2 regions of the Variovorax sp. Soil_C_17 genome follow, and region 2 is predicted to be linked to the other one. Evidence: riboswitches for the same ligand, from Rfam matches in the RefSeq annotation. Region 2 holds a riboswitch; the other holds the start of a gene.

Region 1 (3,328 bases), on a different contig from region 2:
GAACTTGTCGTAGGCGGTCTTGTCGAGCAGGGCATCGAGCTGGGCGGGGTCGGTGATCTTCATCTTGAAGAACCAGCCTTCGCCTTCGGGCGCGCTGTTGGCCAGCGAGGGGTCGGCGCGCAGCGCCTCGTTGACCTCGGTGATCTCGCCCGCGACCGGCATGAAGACGTCGGCCGCGGCCTTGACCGACTCCACCACGCCGGCGACTTCGCCCTGGGCATAGCCCTGGCCAACCTCCGGCAGGTCGACGAAGACCACGTCGCCCAGCGCATCCTGCGCATGCAGCGTGATGCCGACGGTGGCGTTTTCGCCTTCGGCGTTGACCCACTCGTGGTCCTTGGTGTATTTGATGGTCATTGGCATGGCTCCTGGGGAAGGGGAAAGAACGAAGAACAAATAGAAACTAGCCGCGCCAGTAGCGTGCCGGCACGAAAGGCAGGGTGCTGACTTCCATCGGCACCGGCTTGCCGCGCACGATGGCTTGCAGGCGGGTGCCGGGCTCGGCGTAGGCGAGGGCGACATAGCCCATGGCGATCGGCCGGTCGACCGTGGGGCCCAGCAGGCCGCTGGTCACCTGGCCGATGGGCAGGCCTTCGAAGGACTCGAGCAGCGTGCCGTCGCGCACCGGCACGCGCTCCAGCGCCACCAGGCCGACGCGCTTGCGCTTGAGCGTCTCGTGGTCGAGGCGGCCGGCCGTGCCGCTGTCGGCCGTGAGCTGCGCCAGCACCCGCGCCGCGCCGGGAAAGCCGCCCTCGCGCGCACCGCCGCTGCGGCGCACCTTTTGCATGGCCCAGTTGAGCGAGGCCTCGACCGGGGTGGTCGTGGTGTCGATGTCATTGCCGTAGAGGCACAGGCCGGCTTCGAGGCGCAGCGAATTGCGCGCACCCAGGCCGACGGGCTGCACCTCCGGCTGCGCGAGCAGCAGGCGGGCCAGCGCCTCGGCATCAGGGGCGGCGACCGAGATCTCGAAGCCGTCCTCGCCGGTGTAGCCGCTGCGCGTGGCGAAGGCCGCGATGCCGCCGATCTGCACCTTGCCGCCGGTCATGAAGACGAAGCGCTCGATGCCGGGCGACAGGCGCGCCAGCACGGCCGCGGCCTGCGGGCCCTGCAGGGCGAGCAGGGCGTTGTCGGGCAGGGGCAGCACCTTGCAGCGCTGGCCGATCCTGGCCTGGATGTGGGCGATGTCGGCGGCCTTGCAGGCGCCGTTGACGATGACGAAGATGGAATCGCCGCCCTCGTTGAAGAACATCAGGTCGTCGAGGATGCCGCCTTCGTCGTTCAGCAGCAGGCCATAGCGCTGCTTGCCGGGCGCCAGGCCGATCACGTCGACCGGCATCAAGGTCTCGAAGGCGGCAGCGGCATCGGGCCCGACCAGGCGCAGCTGGCCCATGTGCGAGATGTCGAAGAGGCCAGCGGCCGTTCGCGTGTGCCTGTGCTCGGCCATCAGGCCGGCGGGATATTGCACCGGCATCGAATAGCCCGCGAAGGGCACCATGCGGGCGCCGAGCTCCACGTGGAGGTTGTACAGCGGGGTCTTTTGCAGATCGTCGGGAGCAGAGGCCAAGGCACTCTCCATCAGGGGCAGTCCAGATCCATGGCGGCAAAGCCATGGGCCACCCCTGCTGTCCGCTTTACCTGAGAGATTCGCCCCACGATCGGGGTTTGCTCCTTCGGTGGGCAGGCGCCATCAAAAGCGAAGCGCCGCCTCTCTCCAGCAAGGAAACGCCCGAAAAACGGGCGCCTCGTCAGTCCTTTTGCCTGAGCGTTCGGGCCCGTTCTTCGAGGGGCCCTGCGCCTTCGGCGGCCCCGCGCTGCGGGGCTCTCTCCTGACCGGGTCGAGTGTAAGGGAAACCGCGCCTACGACCGCTCCAGCCGCAGCCGGCGCAGCAGGAATTTCTCCCACAGCTTGTCCGAGAGGAACTGCAGGGAGCGCCGCACGTGCTCGCGCAGGTTGCGGGCATCGTAGGGCGAGCGGATGTCGGCGCCTGCCTGGCGCGCGCGCAGGCTCAGCATGTGTTCCGAGAGGCAGCAGCGCGCCTTCATGCGCAGGTCCTCGAAGTTCTCGGCGCCGAGCGGGCTGGCCTTGTGCCATTCGTGATCCCATTTGAAGCGGCGCCGCTTCTGCTCGCCCTCGCCGTCGTCGCTGATCAGCCAGGCGGAGACGAAATCGACATACGCCTCGCCCACATGGTCGCGGAACACGCCGCGGCCGGGCTCGAACTGCTCGTTCACCAGCGAATCCAGCAGCGCGTTGCCGGGCGAAAGCGTGCCCAGCCGGTGGCGCAGGGTGTTGTTCATCGCGAAGCAGTAGGTCGAGACCCATTCGAGCAGCGGCCCCATGGGGGTCATCGTCGAGCGCGGGAAGTCGTTGATCTCGCCGAAGAGCCAGGGGCCCGGATGCAGGGCGAGCTTGCGGATCTCGCCGCCGAAGCGCTCGAGCCGCCGTTCGCTCCAGGCGTGGTTGAGGGCCACCGTGTCGTTCGAGAAGATCCACACGTCGGGCTGCTCGCCGCGCGCGAGGAGGGTCTCGACGCCGGTGTCCCAGCCGGAGAACTCGCGGTTGCTGTTGTCGCCGGTGACCACCAGGCCTTGCGCGGAGTTCGTGCCGGTCGCGCTTTCGGCAGGCGTGGCGCTGGCGTTGTCGACGATCACGCTGGAGAAGCGGTCGCCATCCTGGGCCAGGCGGATTCGCAGCTTGTCCAGCACCTGGAGCGAACGCTCGCGGTGCTGGTCGCCGAATTCCAAGTGAACGAAACCGTAGCTTGTCATTTGCCTTCAGTGGAGAGAAGAAAAGAGAAGCGGCGGGTTGTCGCCCCATGCGTCCCCGCCGGTTGCGGCCGCATGAAGATGTTACCGCCTGAACGCGGAAACGGCGACACAGACTGCGCGAGGCAGCCGCAACTCTCCAAGCCTATTCAAGAACGAGGCGTGCTGCGTGTCAGCCAAGGCGCCGTGGCGGGGTCCATGCTGTAACCCTTGTTTTCAGCGCACGGCTGCGGCCCCCCACGCGGGGGCTACTTCGCGTAGACCAGGTCGCGCAGCCCCAGCGAGATGCCCGGCACGTAAGTGATGACCATCAGGCAGGCCAGGATCACCAGCACGAAGGGCACCAGGTGCGTGACGATGCGGTCCAGCGAGATGCGCGCCACGGTGCAGGCGGCGAACAGGTTGACGCCGAAGGGCGGCGTGATCATGCCGAGCGCCAGGTTGACGACCATCACCAGCCCGAAGTGCACCGGGTCGATCCCGAAGTGCATCGCCACCGGCGCCAGGATGGGCGCCAGCACGATGATGGCCGCGCTGGTCTCGATGAACATGCCGATGACGA
Region 2 (3,328 bases):
AAGGCCGAGCCGGCGGCCGTGATGACCAGGCCGGCGAAGAACATCCAGGCGCAGTCGAGCAGGTTGACGGGCGGCTGGGCCACCGCGTGGTGCAGCGGCACCGCGTCCTGCACGTGCTCGTGCGCCTGGTCGTGCCAGTGGAGCCAGCGCAAGCCCCAGACGCCCAGCGCCGCGAAGGGCAGGTTGCTCAGCACGTCCATCGCGTGGGGAAGGCCGAACCAGTCGCGCTCATCGGCAAAGGGGGCGCCACCCGTCCCCGGCGAAGGCAGCGATGGCCCGGCGACTGCCAGCAGCAGAAGCAAGGCGAAGAAGAAGAACAGAACACGTTCGCGGGGGGAGAGGAGCGTGAGGGGCATGGCGGTTCCCGGTGAGAGGTCGGTGCGGCGGAATGTAGGTTGTCAACCTCCGAAGGAGCATCGAGAATCGATACGGAGTACTTTTTCACGCCCGCCGGTATCGAAAACCAATACCCGATCCATGAGCACCACCATCGACCTCGTCCAGGCTCTCAAGAACGAGCTGAAGACCGCCCACATGACCTATGCGGACCTCGCCAAGTCGCTGGACATGGCCGAGTCCAGCGTCAAGCGCATGCTCGCCAAGGGCGACATGCCGCTCACGCGGGTCGATGCGATCTGCCGGGCGCTGAAAATCGACTTCGCCGAACTGGCGCGGCGCGTCGCCGATGCACAGCCGCTGCTCAAGGAGCTGACGCTCGAGCAGGAAAAGGCGGTGGTCAAGGACAAGAAGCTGCTGCTCCTGGCCATCTGCGTGCTCAGCCAGTGGACGCTGGAGCAGATCGTCGCCGCCTACCGGATCAGCGAGGCCGAATGCATCGGCTACCTGGCACAGTTGGACCGCATCGGCATCATCGAGCTGCGACCACTCAACCGCTACCGGCTCAAGCTCGCCAAGACCTTCCGCTGGCGCCCCCACGGGCCGGTGATGGACTTCTTCCGCGAAAACGTGGTGCTGGACTACTACCGCGGCGGCTTCGACGGGCCGGCCGAGGGCCTGCTGCTGGTGCACGGCTCGATCAGCAAGAGCCTGGCCCCGGCCTTCCTCGACCGCCTGCAACGCGTGGCCCAGGATTTCGCCCAGCAGCACCAGACCGACCAGAAGCTCTCGCCCAAGGAGCGCGAGGGCTACACGCTGCTGCTGGGCATGCGCAACTGGGAGTTCGAGCTCTTCACCCGACTTCGCCGGGCCTGAGGCGATCGAGATCGAGGCGGCAGGGCACCCGCAGCCACGCTTGGTGACATGGCCCGGGCCGCCTACAATCCGCCCCACTGCAGGAGAGCGGGCCGCTGCGAGGCGGCCCCACCGAAGGCGCAAACTCCCATAAACGCTCAGGTCGGCTCGCAACCACGAGCCTGTACTGCACCAACTGTCAAAGCCGTCTGGAGAGCCGTCGCGCCACGCGACGCACCGAAGGAGCAAGTCCGCTGCGGGCGCAGCGGATGAATCTCTCAGGTACCGAGGACAGGGGGAGCGGCAACTCGGACGCGTGCGCCGGTTGCTTTTTTCTTTTTCACGAGCTTCCATTGCTTTCGTCGCGTCCGAGCGTTGCAACCTGAAAGGTTCCTGCAATGCGCGTGATCGTTCTCGGCGCCGGCCTGCTCGGCGTCACCTCGGCCTATTACCTCCGCCAACTCGGCCACGAAGTGACCGTGATCGACCGGCAGGCCAAGCCGGCCGCCGAAACCAGCTTCGCCAACGGCGGCCAGATCTCGGTGAGCCATGCCGAGCCCTGGGCCAATCCCGGCGCACCGCTCAAGCTGCTGCAATGGCTGGGCAAGGAAGATGCGCCGCTGCTCTTCCGCCTGCGCGGCGACCTGCGCCAGTGGCTCTGGGGCCTGGCCTTCCTGCGCGAATGCACGCCGGCGCGCACCCGCCGCAACATCGAGCAGATCGTGCGCCTGGGCACTTACAGCCGGGATCTGCTGCAGCAGCTGCGCCGCGACAAGGGACTGCAGTACGAGCAGCGCACCCAAGGCATCCTGCACTTCTACACCACGCAGAAGGAGTTCGACGGCGCGCTCAAGCCGGCCGAGCAGATGCGGGCCCTCGGCTGCGAGCGCCGCGTGGTCTCGGCCGACGAGGCGGTGCGCATCGAGCCGGCGCTGGCCCACATCCGGCCCCAGCTGGCCGGCGCCACCTACACGGCCGAGGACGAGTCGGGCGATGCGAACCGCTTCGCGCGCGAGCTGGTCGCGCTGGCCGCGGCCGACGGCGTGCAGTTCCTCATGAGCCACACCGTCACCGCACTGCGTGAGGCGGGCGGGCGCATCGACCACGTGGAGGCCACCGACAGCGAGGGCCGCTTCCAGCGCATCCGCGGCGATGCCGTCGTGCTGGCGATGGGTTCGCTGTCGCCGCTCTACGCCGCGCCGCTGGGCATCCGGCTGCCGATCTACCCGGCCAAGGGCTACTCGGTCACGCTGCCGGTGAAGGACGCCACGAAGGCACACCAGGTCTCGCTGACCGACGACGAGTACAAGCTGGTTTTCTCGCGCTACACCTCGGAAAGCGGCGACCGGCTGCGCATCGCGGGCACGGCCGAGCTCAACGGCTACGACCGCGACCTCAATCGCGTGCGCTGCGAGGCCATCGTGCGGCGCGTGGAAGCGCTCTTCCCCGGTGCCGGCGACACGTCGCGCGCGCAGTTCTGGACGGGCCTGCGTCCCGCCACGCCCAGCAATGTGCCGCTGATCGGCCGCACGCGCCTGCCCAACCTGTTCCTCAACACCGGCCACGGCACGCTGGGCTGGACCCACGCCTGCGGCTCGGGGAGATCGATCGCGCGCATCGTGAGCGGGCTGAAGCCCGAGGTCGACTTCGCTTTTGCCGGCGCCTGAGGCTCAGTCGCGCATCAGCGCCTGCATCAGCGCGCGCAGGATGGCCAGCGCCGGCGCCTCGGTGCGCCGGCGCAGGGTGACGAGGCCGAAGCGCGCCACGCCATCCATCGGCGGATCCATCTTCAGCTCGACCAGGCCGGGCGCCGCCGCGCGGATGGCCAGCAGCACCGCATCGCTCTGGCGCACCACCTCCACCAGGCTGGGGACCTCCTCGCATTGCAGGGTCACGCAGTGCGCGGGATGCGCCTGCGGGCCGTAGGCCTCGACCAGGGTGCGCGCCACCTCGTCGCTCAGCGGCGTGGAGGCGATCGGGTAGCGCTGCACCGCCTCGAAAGCCACGGAACGCAGCCGCGCGAGCGGATGGCCGCGGCGGCACAGGAAGGTACCGCGCATCTCGCGCACCAGGCCGAGTTCGAGATCGGGCGCCGGCTCCAGCGAGCGCGCATCGACCACCAGCGCATCGAGGCTGC

The links. Region 2 has a riboswitch for glycine ahead of AC3A6Y_RS06490 (D-amino acid dehydrogenase). Riboswitches for the same ligand answer to the same signal wherever they lie in the genome.
Region 1: it holds a riboswitch for glycine, as region 2 does, so the genes downstream of both, gcvT (glycine cleavage system aminomethyltransferase GcvT) here and AC3A6Y_RS06490 (D-amino acid dehydrogenase) in region 2, are expected to answer to the same signal.

What each region holds. Positions count from the first base shown of each region.
Region 1 covers NZ_JBDGIT010000002.1:550,757-554,084, forward strand. Annotated here, with positions in the region: gene gcvH (glycine cleavage system protein GcvH) at 1-357, opposite strand, end outside; gene gcvT (glycine cleavage system aminomethyltransferase GcvT) at 404-1,576, opposite strand; glycine riboswitch at 1,613-1,725, opposite strand; glycine riboswitch at 1,741-1,839, opposite strand; gene AC3A6Y_RS11255 (hypothetical protein) at 1,858-2,769, opposite strand; gene AC3A6Y_RS11260 (TRAP transporter large permease) at 3,015-3,328, opposite strand, start outside.
Region 2 covers NZ_JBDGIT010000001.1:1,344,754-1,348,081, reverse strand. Annotated here, with positions in the region: gene AC3A6Y_RS06500 (hypothetical protein) at 1-356, opposite strand, end outside; gene AC3A6Y_RS06495 (helix-turn-helix domain-containing protein) at 478-1,212, shown strand; glycine riboswitch at 1,283-1,386, shown strand; glycine riboswitch at 1,391-1,496, shown strand; gene AC3A6Y_RS06490 (D-amino acid dehydrogenase) at 1,590-2,858, shown strand; gene AC3A6Y_RS06485 (LysR family transcriptional regulator) at 2,862-3,328, opposite strand, start outside.